DNA from 3 places in the Acidovorax temperans genome. Region 1 is predicted to be linked to each of the others. Evidence: predicted binding sites of a transcription regulator. Region 1 holds the regulator's gene; each other region holds the start of a gene.
The links. The regulator sigma-54, encoded in region 1, starts transcription at its own class of promoters, with help from an activator protein. The targets are predictions, from matches to a motif close to TGGCANGNAANCTGCTTT.

Region 1 (5,939 bases):
AGCCCGTGCTCGACGCCTGGATCAAGGCCGCGCCCAAGGACCTCGTCGTCCGTCGCGTGCCAGTGGCGTTCAACGCCAGCTTCGTGCCCCAGCAAAAGCTGTACTACGCGCTGGAAGGCATGGGCAAGCTCGACGCTGTGCACGCCAAGGTGTTCCGCGCCATCCACGTGGAAAAGCTCAAGCTGGCCAAGGACGACGACATTTTTGCCTGGGTGGGCAACCAGGGCGTGGATGTGGCCAAGTTCAAGGAGGTCTACAACTCCTTCACCGTGAACAACCAGGCCCGCCGCGCTGCGCAACTGCAAGGCGAGTACGGCGTGGAAGGTGTGCCTTCCATGGGCGTAGCAGGCCGCTATTACACCGATGGCACCATGGCTGGCAGCATGCAGACCGTGCTGCAAGTGGTGGACTACCTGGTGGGCCAGACCCGCAAGGCCTGATGCACCGCTGATTCAGCCCTGCAGTACAAAAGCCCGCGCCAGCGTAATGCCAGTCAGTTAAGCCCGCAGGCGGCTTGATCCAGTAAAAAGGGGACGTGTTCAACACGTTCCCTTTTTTGCTTGATGAGCCTGCTTGCAAACGCCTTGCGCCAGACCCTGCCCCGAGTACCTGATCGCCTCGAGCAGCTCAGCGCGTTGATAGACCCCACCTGGATCGCACAGGCGCTGGGGACCAGCGGCAAGGCCTCCATCCGCCGGCGCAAGCTGCCTGCCGAACATGCCGTGTGGCTTGTGATCGGACTGGCGCTGTTTCGCGACCGGCCACTGTGGCAGGTGGTGCAGCAGCTGGATTTGAGCCTGGATGGACAAGCGCCGCCCGCACCGAGCGTCAGCGTGCAAGCCCGCCAGCGCCTGGGCGAGGAGCCTCTGGCCGAGCTGTTCGCTCTACTGACCCAAGCCTGGAGCCGTCCTGCGGTGAATGTGCGCCAGCCACTGCGCGTACTGGCTGTGGATGGTGTGGTCTGGTCGGCGCCGGACACCCCTGAGAATCGAGTCGAACTGGGCAGCTGCAGCAACCAGCATGGCCTCTCGCCCTGGCCGCAGATCCGCGCCACTTGCCTGATGGACACACACAGCCACGAGATGCTTGATGCCAAGCTCGGCGCCATGGACTGCGGCGAATTGAGCCTGGCAGCGCAGTTGCGCGGCGAGGATCACTCCGTGACCCTGTTTGACCGAGCGTACTTCTCGGCAGCGTTCCTGTTGGACTGGCAGGCTGCGGGTACGCAGCGCCACTGGTTGATGCGCGCGCGGGACAATCTGCGCCATGAGATCGTCCAGCAACTGGCGCGCGGCGATGCGCTGATCCGCATGCCGGTGTCCCCACAAGCGCGCAAGGCACACCCGCATCTGCCCAGCCACTGGCAGGCACGCCTGATCGAGGTGAGCGTGGGTGGACGGCTGCGCCGCTTCATCACATCCTTGCTGTGTCCCCGCACGCATCCGGCGCAGGAGCTGGCCGAGCTCTACCGCCAGCGTTGGGAGATCGAGTTGGGGTTCCGGGAGATCAAGCAGACCCTGCAGGAGGGTGAGCCGGTGCTGCGCAGCAAGCAGCCCGCGCTGGTGCGCCAGGAGCTGTGGGGTGTGCTGATCGCCTACACGCTGCTGCGCCGCTGGATGCGCGAGATGGCAGCGCACGTCCAGGTCGAGCCCCAGCGCATCAGCTTCCACACAGCCAGCTACGCCATCGTGAACTTGCTGGCGGTCCCCAGCCTGGACTCTGCCGGCACCTTGCCCAAGCAGTTGGCAGCCCTGTTGGCGCAATCGCGACACTTCGTGCTGCCGCCACGCCGCACTGGGCGCAGCTTCCCAAGGGTCGTCAAAAAACGCGCTTCCAAATTCCCAACGAAAAAATGCCAGTCAGCTCTTAACTGACTGGCATTGCGCGCCAGCGGGCTTTTTTCATGCTGGGCGGCAATGCATGGCTACAATGATTGCAAGATTCGTGCCCTCCATGAAACATCGCATTACCTCCCTCCTTGTGCTTGCAGCCTTGACCTGCGCCTTTGGCGCGGCGCAGGCTGAAAAGGCCGACCGCAGCAAGCCCATGAACATCGAGGCCGATGCGCTGCGGCACGATGAAGTCAAACAGACCAGCGTCTTTTCGGGCCGGGTGGTGATGACCAAGGGCTCCATCGTGCTGCGCGGTGCGCGGCTGGATGTGCGCCAGGATGCCGATGGCTACCAGTCGGGCATCGTCACCGCTGAAGCCGGCAAGCGCGCGTTCTTCCGCCAAAAGCGCGACACGTTGCCAGGCGCACCCGAGGAATTCATTGAAGGCGAGGGCGAGGTCATCGAATACGACGGCCGCACCGACAACGTGCGCTTTATCACCCGCGCCGAGCTGCGCCGCTACCGGGGCGGTGCCTTGAGCGACGAAATCACGGGCGCCGTCATCGTCTACAACAACCTGACCGATGTGTTCACGGTGGACGGGCAAAAGAAGGCCACGCCTTCGGCCGACGGCCAAACCGGTAGCGGCCGCGTGCGCGCGGTGCTGGCGCCCAAGGAGCCCGCCGCCGGTGCGGCGGCGCCTGCAGCCCCGGCCTCTGGCCCGGCGCTGCGCCCCAGCAATTCTTTGGGCGGTGGCAGCCAGTGAGTGATCGTTCCGTGCAAGCCGCAGCCCCTGGCGTATCCTCCAGCCGCCTGGAAGTCTCGCACCTGGCCAAGTCCTACGGCAGCCGCAAGGTGGTTAAGGACGTTTCGCTGGTCGTGCAAAAAGGCGAAGTGGTGGGCTTGCTGGGCCCCAATGGCGCGGGCAAGACCACGTCGTTCTACATGATCGTGGGCCTGGTGCGCAGCGATGGCGGGGACATCCGTATCGATGGCCAGTCGGTGGCGCACATGCCCATCCATCGCCGCTCGCGGCTGGGGCTGTCTTATCTGCCGCAAGAAGCGTCGATCTTCCGCAAGCTCTCCGTCGAGGAGAACGTGCGCGCTGTGCTGGAGCTGCAGCGCGACGAGAACAACGCCCCGCTGTCGCGTGCGGCCATCGAAGAGCAGCTCACCTCGCTACTGCAGGAGCTGCGCGTGGAACACCTGCGCGCATCGCCCGCACTGGCCCTGTCGGGTGGCGAGCGCCGCCGCGTCGAGATCGCCCGCGCTCTGGCCACGCAGCCGCGCTTCATCCTGCTGGACGAGCCCTTTGCGGGCATCGACCCCATTGCCGTGATCGAGATCCAGCGCATCATCGGCTTCCTCAAGGCGCGCGGCATTGGCGTGCTGATCACCGACCACAACGTGCGCGAAACCCTGGGCATTTGCGACCACGCCTTCATCATCAGCGATGGGCGGGTGCTGGCGCAGGGCACGCCATCGGAGATCGTGGACAACGCCGAGGTACGCCGCGTGTACCTGGGCGAACACTTCCGCATGTGATGGCCAGTGTGAGTGTGGCTTTTGTGAATGGTGTGTCCGCGCTGGTGCGTGGGCTGGGGGCTCTGGCATGAAGCCCGGCCTGTCCCTGCGCGTTTCGCAGCACTTGGCCCTGACCCCGCAGCTGCAGCAATCCATTCGGTTGCTGCAGTTGTCCACGCTGGAGCTGGGCCAGGAAGTCGAGCAGATGCTCGACGAAAACCCTTTTCTCGAACGCGCCACCGACGAAGCACCGCGCGAAGAGTTTGGCCTGGAGCATGCCAACGCCCCCGCCCAGGCCGACGACCACGGTGTCGATGATGCTATCTATTCAGGAGCTAGCAGCGCTTCATCTACGGGCGCTGAAGGCGATTTTGATGCTTCATCAGATGCCGACCACAGCAGCAGCGTCGCTGACGAGCCCGACTGGAGCGGCGACGGCACGGTGGAGATGGCGCCCAACGACAGTGAGTGGGGTGGCGACGCCCCGCCTCGCAACCGCAATGACTCCGAAGGCGAGGAGGCCGACGCGACCGAACTGGCGCGTTCGCAAGAGTCCCTCACCGCCTTCCTGCACCGCCAGGCCTTGGCGCTGCGCCTGTCCGAAGTGGACAGCGCTGCTCTGCGCTTCCTGATCGAATCGCTCAACGACGACGGCTACCTGGAAGAGTCGCTGCAGGAGCTGGCCATTGCGTTGGCGGGCCCTGACGACCTGGAGCAGATCGACGAGCTGGTGCACCGCTTCACCGTAGCCCAGCGCCTGCTGCAAACCCTGGAACCCGTGGGCGTGGGTGCCCGCAACCTGGCCGAGTGCCTCACGCTGCAGCTCAGCGCTCTGGCGGCCGATGCGCACAGCGGCGTGCCGCCCGACGTGGTGCAGACTGCGCTGCAAATCTGCCAGCAACCGCTGGAAATGCTGGCCCGCCGCGATGTGCGCCGCCTCACCCAGGCCTGCACCGAAGGCGGTGCTGCGGGCGAAGAGCGTACCCGCGCCGCCATGGCCCTGATTGCCCGGCTGGAACCCCGCCCAGGGCGGCGCTTTGTGGACGTGGAGCGCAACATCATCGTGCCTGATGTGATCGTGCGCAAAGCCGGGCGCAGCAACGGCACCAGCGGGCAGCAGAATTTCATCGTCTCGCTCAACCCTGATGTGATGCCGCGCCTGCGCGTGCATGACATCTACGCTGGCGCCCTGCGCGGCGGCAAAGGGAGCAAGGGCGGCGAGGGCCACGCGGGCCTGCAGCAGCGCCTGCAAGAGGCGCGCTGGTTCATCAAGAACATCCAGCAGCGGTTTGACACCATCCTGCGCGTCTCGCGCGCCATCGTCGAGCGGCAAAAGAGCTTCTTCACCCATGGCGAGCTGGCCATGCGCCCGCTGGTGCTGCGCGACATTGCCGACGAGCTGGGCCTGCACGAATCCACCATCAGCCGCGTGACCACGGCCAAGTACATGGCCACGCCGATTGGCACGTACGAGCTCAAGTATTTCTTCGGCTCGGGCCTGGGCACCGAAACCGGGGGCAACGCCTCCAGCACGGCCGTGCGCGCGCTCATCAAACAGTTCGTGGCCGCTGAAAGCCCCACCAAGCCCTTGTCCGACAGCCAGTTGGCTGAGATGCTCAAGGAGCAAGGCATTGAATGCGCCCGCCGCACCGTGGCCAAATACCGCGAAGCGCTCAAGATTGCGCCGGCCAATTTGCGCAAGGCGTTGTAGCTGGCCACCGCCGCTGCAGCGTCCGTGCCAGGGCCTGTGGGCCTTGGCAGCGCGCCTGCCTTGCGTACCATGCACCGGCACCACCAGAGGTACCCCCTATGAACCAACTCCAACTTTTTCTCCCCTGCGCCGCTGGTGTCGAGGGCTTTCTGGCCGACGAGGTGCACGGCATCACCGGCCTCACGGGCAACGACCTGCTGGTGGGGCGCGGTGGCGTGCTGCTGCGCAGCTCCTGGCGCCAGGCGCTGCAGCTGAACCTGCACAGCCGCCTGGCCCAGCGCGTGCTGGTGCAACTGGCGCACCGCATGTACCGCTCTGAAAACGACCTGTACGCCCTGGCCAGCGACGTGGCCTGGGAGATCTGGTTCACCACGCGCCAGAGCTTCAAGATCGAGGTCACAGCCCAGCACAGCCCGCTGCAGAGCCTGAATTTCGCTGCCCTCAAGGTCAAAGACGCAGTGGCCGACCGCTTCCGTGCCAAGACCGGCGTGCGCCCGGATGTGAACACGCAGTGGCCCGACGTGCGCATTCACATGCACCTGACCACCGACGAAGCCACGATCTACATCGACACCTCGGGCGAGCCGCTGTTCAAGCGCGGCTGGCGCGAGGACAAGGGCGACGCCCCCCTGAAAGAAACCCTGGCCGCTGCGATGATCGCTGCCAGCGGCTGGGACCCGCACGGCGAGCACCCCCAGCCCCTGTACGACCCCTGCTGCGGTAGCGGCACCATCGTGGTCGAGGCCGCGCAGATCGCCTGCCGCATTCCCGCTGGCATGTTGCGCCGCTTTGCGTTTGAAAAGCTGTTGCCGTTCCAGGCACACGTCTGGACTGCTATCAAAAACGAAGCTGATGGCGCAATCTGTGAAAGC
Region 2 (5,939 bases), 300 kb from region 1:
AGTTTTTGGCAGGAACGAAGAAGTTGATGTGAACAAGGTTGGGGGGGTAATTATGGTAATTCTGGGCGGATTCAAAACTGAAGTGCAACACCCTGGGTTTCAATGAATGAGGGTGGAGTGCTGCGGGCTGTTCAGGATTAGTTCCCGATAGACCGCCAGCGGTGATCGTACCCCGAGGCCCTTTCGGGGGCGGTTGTTGATCTCGTCGGCAATCGCATCAAGCTGCTTCTGGGTGTAGACGGACAGGTCGGTGCCCTTGGCAAGGTACTGTCGCACCAGCCCGTTGATGTTCTCGTTGGAGCCGCGCTGCCAGGGGCTGTGCGGATCACAGAAGTACACCTTCATGCCTGTGTTCTGAGTGAGTCTGGCGTGCTCGGCCATCTCGCGGCCTCGGTCGTAGGTCAGGCTCTGGCGCATCGGGCTGGCAATTGCATTGAGCTTGTCGCTGAATGCCTTGAGCAAATGTGCGGCCGTAGCCGGGTTGGGGTGTGGCAGCTTGACCAGCACCACTAACAGGCTGCTGAAATACCCCACACCGTCGTTTCCCGGTTGACGTCTTGCCAGGACAATCAAGGCACACCACCGGCAAGATAGAAGTGCAAGACATGCGCGGAGCCGACACCTTCACCGAGAGCCTGTTCACCATGCGCCATCTCGATGACTTCGTGCCCGCAGATCACCCCTTGCGAGTGATCCGCGTGATGGTCAACAAGGCGCTGGCAAACATGGATGGGCTGTTTGCCCAGATGTACGCAGCCGACATCAAAGGTGGACGCCCCAGCATAGCCCCCGAGAAACTGCTGCGCGCCATGCTCATTCAGGTGCTCTACAGCGTACGCTCAGAACGCCAGCTCATGGAGCAAACCCAGTACAACCTGCTGTTTCGCTGGTTCATCGGCCTGGCCATGGACAATGCGGTCTGGGTGCCCACTGTCTTCAGCAAGAACCGCGAACGCCTGATCGAGCACGATGCGGTCATCGAGCTCTTCAACCAGATCGTGCAGCAAGCCCAAGAGCAGGAATTGTTATCGGGCGAACACTTCAGCGTGGACGGCACTCTGATCCAGGCCTGGGCGGGCCACAAGAGCTTTGTGCGCAAAGACCGCCAGGGCGACGACGATACCGACGCGGGCAACTTCAAAGACCAAAAGCGCAGCAACGACACCCATGAATCCACCACGGACGGGGACGCAAGGCTGTACCGAAAAGGCAGGACGGCCAGCGAGTTGCGCTTCATGGGCCACACACTCACCGACAACCGCCACGGGCTGGTGGTCAGCGCCGTGGTCACACAGGCCGACGGATATGCAGAGCGCGAAGCGGCCAAGGCCATGATCAACGATGCGCGACAGGCACTGCCCGGCGATGACCCCATCACGATCACGCTGGGCGCAGACAAGGGTTACGACGCCAGGGAGTTCATCGACGCGCTGCAAGAGATGAACGTGCTGCCCCATGTGGCGCAGAACAAATCAGGGCGTCAATCGGCGGTGCCTGACAGGATCGCGGGCAGCGAAGGCTACGTCATCTCCCAGCAAAAGAGAAAGCTGATCGAACAAGGCTTTGGCTGGGCCAAGACGGTGGGTCACATGCGCCAGGTGCTGGTGCGCGGGATCAAGAAGGTTGATCAGCTGTTTGTGCTGACGATGGCGGGCTACAACCTCACGCGCATGCGCAGCTTGGGGCAAATCCGTCTGCGAGGGCTGGCGTGAGGACAAAAGGGCGAGAAAACGGGCCGGGGGAGGCGGAAAACGCGCGTATTCCAAGTTGAGTTTCAAAACGCGGAAAGCTGACGCGAGAAATGCGCGAGGTGCTGGGAAGGTGCCCGTGGGTGGGAGAGTATTTCAGCAGCCTGCTAGGCCAATACTTACAACGTTAGCATCTAGTGAATCATTCAACAGAACTAACATCTGTCTCGGATTTTTTGCTAGTCGCAAAAATTAAAAACCGTCCACTGGGGCATATCCGATGATATTGGCCTGTGCATCTAGCAATGCTACCCACTGGTCTAAAGACTTTTTGCTAACCAATGGGAGATAGTGAATTTGATTGATGGGAAGGCCTGTTTTTTTTACTGCAGCATCAATCGCGGACTGCGCCTCCGGCACTTGCACGGTTCGTAAGACTGACAATGCTTTCATGCGTTGCCGGACTGCTGGCCGACTCTCATCATAGCTTTGCCACCAATCTGGGCGAGCACTGGGTTCCAAGCCACGCAACGACAATTCAATACTCTTCAGGGTTTCCTGGCCGTCCCTGGCTCTGCGTGCACCCAACAAAACAGGGCCACTCCATGAAAGCGACTGCCATGGAGGCAATGCTTGGGGAAGATTAGCAGTATCGACCTGTGCTGCGGTCACTGCGACAAAACGATCAGATTCGAAAACCAATACTACTGGCCGTGCCTGGCCGATGCTGTAAATACCGTAAATCAGCGCTGCCAATTGAATGATAACAACTAACGCGAGATCCATGATCAACTCACGCCGCGGTTTCGCGGGATTATATAACAATCCCGTCAAAAAAGGGCCACACACCACATCCACACCAATCAAAATCCAGAATAAATCTATTCCACCAGCCAAATAGCGCAACGGGTGAGGAAACCATATTCCCAGCACTAAAAAAGCCATGAGCGCAGCGACGGCCAAGCTCAAAATTAAATGAATGCTAAAGGCGTGGAATGCAGCGCGAATTCTAGGTCGACTGATCATTGTTAAAAACGCCAAACAAATACGCAATCTGTCGAAAACCACGAATACTCAACAAAAACTTTGCGCGCCCCACTAACGGCACTCACCCGGTGCATATTTGCTAGGCATGGTTCCTGCCAGACCAAAACCCAGTGCCCCTAAAGCCTTGCAACGCCATTTAATTGCTGATACCGGCGTTGGAATAGGGGTACCGGCCACTGACGTTGCCAATGCCGCGCCCCCGGTACCAAACACATCGGTACCACCGGTATACGGCGAAACCACCAAGGTGCCATTGCCGGCGGATGCTGATGTGGTGGCCACAATCACCCCAGTTGTACCGGAAATTTGGACATCGACCACATTTCGGCTATTCACTGTAAGGATACCGTCGGCAACGCCAACAGCGGGACTTGTTCCGTAGGCTTCAGCATATCCCATGGCAGCGTGGTTGGCATTGTTGTGAACAGCCATTTTTGCCTCGGCAATAAACCCCATGGCTTCTGAGACGCGCGCGCGAACGGTGTAATCTTGGTAGGCGGGCAAAGCCACTGCGGCCAGAATACCAATGATCGCAACTACGATCATCAACTCGATCAGGGTAAAACCTGTTTGGAAAGCACGCACAGCGAACTCCTGCCAAGATTGATGCGAACTGAGTGCCTACCCGTTTCACCGCCCCAATGAAAAGAGGATTCCAGCTTGTGGAATCCTCTTGATCTCTGCTAAGTGTGAAGTGCCAATTGAATGGCAACAACATGCCGACAGATTAACGGCACTCGCCCGGTGCGTACTTGTTCAGCAGCGTGCCTGCGGTACCAAAACCCACTGCACCAGCCGCCTTGCAACGCCACTTGATTTGTGATGCCGGTGTGGGGAGTGGCGTGCCAGCCACAGCCGTTACCAGAGCAGTACCGCCAGTACCCACCACATCGGTACCGCCGGTGTAGGGCGACACGATCAACGTACCATTACCAGCGGCTGCCGTGGTGGTGGCGGTAATCACGCCAGTGGTACCACTCAACACCACATTCGTCACGTTCTTGCTATTCACAGTCGTGGTGCCATTGTTGACACCAGTGGCAGGGGTTGTGCCATAACCTTCAGCGTAGCCAACCGCACCACTGGTGGCGTTGGTATTAGCAGCCAGCTTGGCATCGGCAATGAAACCCATAGCTTCAGCGACACGTGCACGCACGGTGTAGTCTTGATACGCAGGCAGTGCCACAGCAGCCAAGATACCGATGATCGCGACAACGATCATCAGTTCGATCAGGGTAAAACCTTTTTGCAGGGAACGCTTCATACATCTCTCCTCGGGTTAAGTTGCAATTCATACCTGTGGATCGCCCCACAGGCTGGTTCACATAAAGCAGATAGCGTGCCAGCTTCACCCTACGCATCAGTAGTCATGAGGGTCGCGGGGATACGGCTTGCGTACGGAGCTAACAGGGGTGCTTGCGGGCGATTCACCTCAAATTCAGACTCGCCCTGACATTTTTGTTCAACCATGAATGTCAGCTAACGCGTTCCGGTTACACCTCAAACACCTGACCTACCTGCAACCAGCCAATCTCCGTATGCCCGTCAAGATCTAGCCGGTTGATTTCTCGGAGGATGAGTTCGGTTTCGGATGGCTTGGTGTGGGTGATGTAGATCGGATAGCTGGCCGTGGGTACTCTCAAAGCCAGTTCGGCAGCCAGTGTGGTGGGCGACAGGTGCTGGCTGCGGCGCGCGAGGTCGCTTTCGCGGTTGCTGAAGGCGGTTTCGATGACCAGCGCAGCGACGGGAAGTTGGGGCAGCGGGGCCTCGGCAAGCTGCTCCAACGCGCTCCACAACGCCGGGTTGCGTTCGGTATCTCCGCTGAAGGCCCACCAGCCGTGCTGGCCTCTTAAAGCGTAGCCCACAGCCGGCACGCTGTGCACGGCTGGCAGCACCCGCACCACCAGCCCTCCAGCAGTGACGGTCTCACCAGCGGCCAGGGGTACGTACCGCAGAAACGGCGACTGAGCGGAGGGAACACAACTGAAATCAGGCCAAACGATGTTGTTGAAGACATGCGCCTGCAGCGCGGCAATGGTGGCTGCCAGTGCATGCACCTGCACAGGCTGGCTGCGCAGCGATGAGACGGCATCGAGCATCAGCGGCAATGCGGCGATGTGATCGAGGTGGGAGTGCGTGAGGAAGACGTGGTCAATCTGGCGCATTTCTTCCAGCGTCAAATCCCCCACGCCAGTGCCTGCATCGATCAGGATGTTGTGATTGACCAGAAAAGACGTGGTTCGGCAATCGCGGGCGATGGCGCCTGAGCAGCCGAGAACGCGGACTTTCACGGAAGTGTTCCTCTCATGGGCACGCTGAGAACTTTTCCATCCATCATTTGGTATCGAAATGGGTGGCACCCTCCCAATCCGAAGGAGGAGGGCGGGACATCATCTCTTCCAGGCGGGACGCATACAGTGCATAGAGCACAGATTGGGGCGCCTGGTGCCGTAAAGCGGCCAAGCTTTGGCCGCATTGTGCCCAGTCTTGGGCCCGGTAGTGTGCAAGCACTTGCTGCCAGCAGGCCAATTCATCAGCATTCAGCGCAGACGCTTGGCTCTGGTCGGCCAAGGGGGTGTGGATGTTCACACTCTGGGCTTTGCCTTTGACGCGCACACGGTCCAGTTCTTGCCATACAAAGCCTGGTGCCATGCTTCGGGTAAATTCACTGGCGATGATGGCAACGCCGTAGGTCTTGCACAGCCCTTCAAGGCGCGAACCCAGGTTGACCGCATCGCCGATGACGGTGTAGCTCAGACGAATGTTGGAGCCCATGTCACCAACGCACATGAGCCCCGTGTTCAGACCAATGCCAACGCCAATTTCCGGCAAGCCTTGCGCGCGATGTTCCTGGTTGAGTTGCTCGACTGCCCGGGCCATGCCCAGAGCCGCGCGCACAGCGCAGGCAGCGTGGTCTTGTGCAGGCACAGGAGCGCCCCAGAAGGCCATCACGCAGTCGCCCATGTATTTATCGATGGTGCCCCGCTCACCCTGGATGACTTCGGTCAGCCGCGTGAACACCCGGTTCAAAAGCGCTTGCAGTTGCAGCGGGGGCATGCATTCAGACAGGGCCGTGAAGCCTCGCATGTCGCAGAACATCACCGTGAGTTCCCGACTGTCTGCTTGCATGCTGTAGTGCTCGGGATGCTTGAGCATCTCATCCACCAGTGGGGGCGGAACGTAAGAGCGAAAACGCGAAGCCAG
Region 3 (5,939 bases), 690 kb from region 1:
GAAACGTGCCCATGCGCAAGAAGTGAAAGGCTTCGTCTTGCAGCATGGTGCCCGCCGTCACCCCGCGCGAGAGGTGCGAGCGGTACTTCACCCATTCCAGAAACTGGCCGGGGTCGCGCTCAAAGGCGTTGCCCTGCAGTTGCCGGTGCAGCTCCAGCCAAGTCTGGTTGATAGTTTCCCACACCTCGGTCGTCAAGGCTCCGCGCACAGCGCGTGCGTTCTCGCGCGCAGCGCGCAGGCACGACACGATGGACGAAGGGTTGTACCCATCGCGCACCATGAAATCCAGCACATTGGCGGGCGTGATCTCGCCGTATTTGGCCATGAAGGCGGGAATCAGTTCGCTGATGGAGAGCAGCCCCTCCCAGCCTTCGCGCGCAGCTTCTGCCGCCTGGGGCAGCAGCGAGGTTTCGTAGCTCACGCTCAGCATGCGGGCGGTGTTCTCTGCCCGCTCGGTGTAGCGGGACATCCAGAACAAATGATCGGCGGTGCGGCTCAGCATGCGGCCTCCTTGATGACGCGAGATAAGTCGGTAATACAGCAGCGGCTCAGCATCATTCAGTCCCTCCATTTCCCAGCACCCAGGTGTCTTTGGTGCCGCCGCCTTGCGATGAATTGACGACCAGCGAGCCCTCTTGCAAGGCCACGCGGGTCAGGCCGCCGGCCACCATCTGCACTTCGCGGCCGCTCAGCACAAAGGGGCGCAGGTCGATGTGGCGCGGGGCAATGCCACTTTCCACATAGGTGGGGCAGCTCGACAGGCTGAGCGTGGGCTGGGCGATGTAGCCCGCCGGGTTGGCCAGCAGCGCGCGGCGGAAGTCTTCGATCTCGGCCTGCGTGGCGGCAGGGCCGATGAGCATGCCGTAGCCACCCGCACCGTGCACCTCCTTGACCACCAGGTCTTTGAGGTTTGCCAGCACGTACTGCAGATCGTCTTGCTTGCGGCACATCCAGGTGGGCACGTTCTTCAGGATGGGTTCCTGGCCCAGGTAGAAGCGGATCATCTCGGGCACGTAGGGGTAGACCGATTTGTCGTCGGCCACGCCCGTGCCCACGGCGTTGCAGATGGCCACGTTGCCTGCACGGTAAGCCTCCATCAGGCCGTGGCAGCCCAGCGTGGAGTTGGGGCGGAACACCTGCGGGTCGAGGAAGTCATCGTCCACGCGGCGGTAAATCACATCCACCCGCTGCAGGCCGCGCGTGGTGCGCATGTAGACGAACTTGTCGCGCACCACCAGGTCCTGCCCTTCCACCAGCTCCACGCCCATCTGCTGGGCGAGGAAGGCGTGCTCGAAGTACGCGCTGTTGTGCATGCCGGGCGTGAGCACCACCACCGTGGGGTCGTCTGCCGTGGCGGGGGCGCTGGCGCGCAGGGTGTCCAGCAACAAATCGGGGTAGTGGGCCACGGGCGCCACTTTGTGCAGGCTGAACAGCTCGGGGAAGAGCCGCATCATCATCTTGCGGTTTTCCAGCATGTAGCTCACGCCGCTGGGCACGCGCAGGTTGTCTTCCAGCACGTAGTACTCGCCCTTGCCCTGCGCGTCGGGCGCGCGAACGATGTCGATGCCCGCTATGTGCGCGTAGATGTTCTGCGGCACCTGCACGCCCGCCATCTCGGGGCGGTACTGCGCGTTGTTCAGAATCAGGTCGGCCGGCACCACGCCAGCGCGCAGGATGTCTTGCCCGTGATAAACGTCGTGGATGAAGCGGTTGAGCGCCGTGACGCGCTGCACCAGCCCCTGCTGCATGCGGCTCCACTCGTGCGCGGGGATGATGCGGGGGATGAGGTCAAACGGGATGAGCCGCTCGTTGCCCGCCCCGCTTTCGTCCTTGGCGCCATACACGGCAAAGGTGATGCCCACACGCCGGAAGATCATCTCGGCTTCGGCCCGGCGGTCCTGCATCACCCCAGGGGGTTGCTGCGCCAGCCAGTGCGCATAGCGCTTGTAGTGTTCGCGCACGTCACTGCCATCAAAGGGCAGCATGGCGTACATCTCGTCAAATTTCTGCATGGACGGGCCTCCTGCAGTCAGGATAGCAAGTTGCGCGCCCGCCTTTGGGCTGGGCTGCGCAAAAGCAGCACAAACCCTGATCAGGATCGAAGCTGCGCACTTTGCGTCGCTCTCAAGGCACCGTGTGCTGCCAGTAGCGGCGCCCCTTGTCGCGTTCACACTCCACCACATCCGGACGGGCGGAAGACCAGGTCGCCGCGCCGCAGCGGGCCGACTCCACCACGGGCACCTGGCGCTGGGCGTAGCGCTGCAACACCTCGGGTGCAGGATGGCCAAAGCGGTTGCGGTAGCCCGCCTGCACCAAGGCGGTGCGCGGCTGTACCGCGTCCAGAAACGCGGGGCTGGACGAGGTCTTGCTGCCGTGGTGCGGAACCAGCAGCACGTCGGCTTTGACCGGAGCGGAGCGGGCCAGCAGGGTTTGCTCCTGCGCGGCTTCGATGTCCCCCACCAGCAGTGCCACGGCCTGCGCGTGCGGGCCGCCTTCCGCGCTGGCCACGCGCAACACGCAGCTTGCCGTGTTGGGGCGGGCCGGCTTGTCGGGCTCGGCGCCCGTGGGGTGGAGCACCTCAAAAACCACGCCGTCCCACACCCAGCGCTGCCCCGCCAGGCACGGTGTGGCCGGGCGCAAGCCCTGCAGCGCATGCTCGGCTTCGATCGACCCTGTCAACGCCGCCCCTGGCTGCTGTGCCAGCACGGCGGCCGCACCCCCGGTGTGGTCGACATCGCGGTGGCTGAGCATGAGGACATCCACCCGTTCGCCCAGCGCCCGCAGCAGGGGCACCAGCACGCGGTGGCCCGCATCACTTTCGCGGCTAAAGCGCGGGCCTGCGTCGTACAGCAAGGTGCGCGTGGCCGTGCGCACCAGCACGGCATTGCCCTGGCCAATGTCGGGCGCCAGCAGCTCAACCTGGCCCGGCGCAGGCCTAGGCGCCTGCCAGCACAGCAAGGGCACCAGCAGCGGCACAGACCACAAGCGCAGCTGCCATGGCAGACGCATGGCCAGCAGGCAGCCACCCAACAAGGCCAGCACCCCGGCCCACAACGGTGCTGCGGGCAAAAACACCACCGCCCAGGGCCAACCGGCCAGCCACTGCAGCCCAGCCGCCAGGGGCTGCAAGGCCCACGCCGCCAGCGACCACAACGGCGCCCACACCACCCCGGCCAGCGCCAGGGGCGTGACCACCAGCGTGACCCACGGTATGGCCAGCAAGTTGGCCGCAAACCCCACCAGCGACACCTGGCCAAACAGCAGCAGGCTCAGCGGCGTGAGCGCCAGCGTCACCACCCACTGCTCACGCAATAATGCATAAAAATGGCCTCTAGCGCTTTTAGGATAAGCGCCAGCAGCTACAGAATCAGTAGCAAACAACACCCCCACGGCCACAAAGCTCAGCCAGAACCCGGCCTGCCACAACGCCCAGGGGTCGGTCAGCACCACGGCAGCGCAGGCCAGCAGCCACACTTGCGGCCAGGGCCAGCGGCGGCCGCTGAGCTGCAGGGCCGCCACCACGGCCAGCATGGTCACGGTGCGCTGCGCGGGCACCCCCCAGCCGCTGAACAAGGCATAGCCGCCCGCCAGCAGCACGCCACACACCAGGGCCGCCGTGGGCGCCGGTACCGCCAGGCACAACCGGGCCGAGCGCCGCCACAGCAGCCGCACCAGGGCAGCGGCCAGCCAGGCAAACAAGGTGATGTGCAGGCCCGAAATGCTCATCAGGTGCGCCACGCCCGTGGCGCGGAAGATGTCCCAATCTGCCCGGTCAATGGCCCGCTGGTCACCCGTGACCAAGGCGGCCACCACCCCGGCCACGCGCGCGGCAGAAGCGTCTTCGCCTGGTGCCGGGCTGCTGGTCAGGCGCTGAAAGATGGCGTCGCGCACCGACTGGCGCCATTGCTCCACCGGGTGCTGCCAGGTGGTACCCAGCCGCTCGGGGGGCTGATCTTTGGGGCCAGCGCGCACATAGCCCGTGGCCTGCACGCCCTGCTCCCACAGCCACAGTTCGTAATCAAAGCCGTGCGGGTTGCGCAACCCGTGGGGCGCTTTCAGGCGCACCGTCATGCGCCAGCGCTCCCCTGCGCGCAGTTCGGGCGGCTGGCGCTGCAAGTCGACCAGGCCCTGGGCGTCACGCAGCACGCCGCCGTACCAGGACACATCAATCAGCGGCGGCACCTGGGGCGCCGTGCACGGGCGCTCAGGGGCGCGGGCGCGGCTCGCATCGGGCGCGGCAGCCGCCCACTCGGCAGACTCGACCTGCAAGCGCAGGCGCACCCCGGCCTCGGTGCGCTGGGGCATGGCAGCCACCACGGCAGTGATGCGCACATCCTGCCCCTCCATCGCAGGAGGCAGGCCCTGCCGGGCAAACCCACTCGCACGCAAGCCACACAGGGCAAAGGCAGCAAACGCCGCCCAGACCAGCGTGGCCATCCACCCTCCTGACCGCCACCGGGACGACCCGCCGCCTAACCAGCGCCTGCGCAGCGGTGGGTAGCACAGCACGCAGGCCCCCACCACGCCCACTGCCCCCAAGGCACCGCCGTACACCCACAGGGCCCACAGCTCGGGCTGCCACAAATGCAGCACTGAGCCTGCCAGTACGCCTAGCAGCATGGCCGGCAATGGCCACTGGCCGCGACCACCGCCATCGCCCCCATACACACCAGGCGCTGGACGAGCGCCCTCCCCGCCCCTTGGGAGGGAAGCAGGAGAGTGGCTATTAGAGGGGCTTATGCCAAACATGGGCTGATGCTAATGCGCCGTTGCAGCGCCCCAGGCACCGCCGATGCGGCACCGGCTGTGTAACACTTGGCGCCGCAACACCGTGCGGGCCCGGCCAACGCTTTTTGGAGGCGCGGCGCCCGCGCTTTCCCTCGCACTTCAACCCAAGGAAAACCATGAGCGTTTACGACAAGCTGAGCGAACTCAACATCACCCTGCCCCCCGTTTCCGTGCCTGCGGCCGCCTATGTGCCATATGTGCAAACGGGCAACCTGGTGTTCCTCTCCGGCCACATCGCCCGCAAGGATGGCAAGCCCTGGGCCGCGCAGTTCGGCAAGAACATCACCACCGAAGAAGGCAAGCTGGCCGCACGCGCCGTGGCCATCGACCTGCTGGGCACGCTGCACGCCGCCACAGGTGGTGACCTCAACCGCGTCAAGCGCATCGTCAAGGTGATGAGCCTGGTGAACTCCACCGGCGACTTCACCGAGCAGCACCTGGTGACCAACGGCGCCAGCGAGCTGCTGGGCCAGGTGTTTGGCGACAAGGGCGTGCACGCCCGCAGCGCCTTCGGCGTGGCACAGATCCCCATGGGCGCTTGCGTGGAGATTGAGCTGATCGCCGAACTGGCCTGATACGGTCGCTCCACAAAAAAGCCAACCGGCAACGGTTGGCTTTTTGTTTGCGGGGCTGCGCGCAGCAGCATCACTCCACGCGGGTGACGGCGTTGGGTTTGAAGCCCAGGTCCGCCGCCTTGCCCTTGCGCCCGCGTGCGGCGCGGGCATTGTTCAGGCTGCGGATCTCCAGCGTTTCATCGCGCACCTTGCCGCCACGGCCAATGCCATCGAGGCGGATGCTGCGCGTGTAGGCCGCAGCGCCTGCAAGCTGGTCCTTGTCTTCCAGGTCGATCAGCATCAGGCCCCGGCCGCCGTTGGCCATGGTTTTCAGCTCGGTGATCTCGAACGTGAGGATGCGCCCACCCACCGACGCGCAGGCCACATGCGTGGCCGGCAGCAGCGGCTTGCTGCCCGTGGTGCCCGCAGCGTGCGAAGGCACGCACACCGTTTCGCCTTCGCCCAGCGAGATGAAGGCCTTGCCGCCCTTTTGGCGCGACACCATGTTCTCGACCGCCGCCAAAAAGCCGTAGCCGCCCGAGTTGGACAGCAGCAGCGTGGCGTTGGCCGGGCCTGCAAAGTAGTGCAGCAGCTGCG

Region 2: PQV96_RS00195 (pilin) is a predicted target of sigma-54. The motif match lies at 4,063-4,080, and genes of this name have one in related genera.
Region 3: PQV96_RS04885 (circularly permuted type 2 ATP-grasp protein) is a predicted target of sigma-54. The motif match lies at 2,035-2,052, and genes of this name have one in related genera.

What each region holds. Positions count from the first base shown of each region.
Region 1 covers NZ_CP117193.1:345,634-351,572, forward strand. The annotation lists gene PQV96_RS01535 (thiol:disulfide interchange protein DsbA/DsbL) at 1-440, shown strand, start outside; gene PQV96_RS01540 (IS4 family transposase) at 564-1,874, shown strand; gene lptA (lipopolysaccharide transport periplasmic protein LptA) at 1,954-2,598, shown strand; gene lptB (LPS export ABC transporter ATP-binding protein) at 2,595-3,377, shown strand; gene rpoN (RNA polymerase factor sigma-54) at 3,445-5,067, shown strand; gene PQV96_RS01560 (THUMP domain-containing class I SAM-dependent RNA methyltransferase) at 5,166-5,939, shown strand, end outside.
Region 2 covers NZ_CP117193.1:41,066-47,004, reverse strand. The annotation lists gene moaC (cyclic pyranopterin monophosphate synthase MoaC) at 1-27, shown strand, start outside; partial or broken gene PQV96_RS00215 (IS30 family transposase) at 100-510, opposite strand; gene PQV96_RS00210 (IS5 family transposase) at 606-1,712, shown strand; gene tfpZ (TfpX/TfpZ family type IV pilin accessory protein) at 1,941-2,756, opposite strand; gene PQV96_RS00200 (pilin) at 2,787-3,320, opposite strand; gene PQV96_RS00195 (pilin) at 3,463-3,999, opposite strand; gene PQV96_RS00190 (MBL fold metallo-hydrolase) at 4,229-5,026, opposite strand; gene PQV96_RS00185 (CHASE2 domain-containing protein) at 5,070-5,939, opposite strand, start outside.
Region 3 covers NZ_CP117193.1:1,039,118-1,045,056, reverse strand. The annotation lists gene PQV96_RS04890 (alpha-E domain-containing protein) at 1-502, opposite strand, end outside; gene PQV96_RS04885 (circularly permuted type 2 ATP-grasp protein) at 555-2,012, opposite strand; gene PQV96_RS04880 (DNA internalization-related competence protein ComEC/Rec2) at 2,125-4,620, opposite strand; gene PQV96_RS04875 (RidA family protein) at 4,905-5,363, shown strand; gene parC (DNA topoisomerase IV subunit A) at 5,434-5,939, opposite strand, start outside.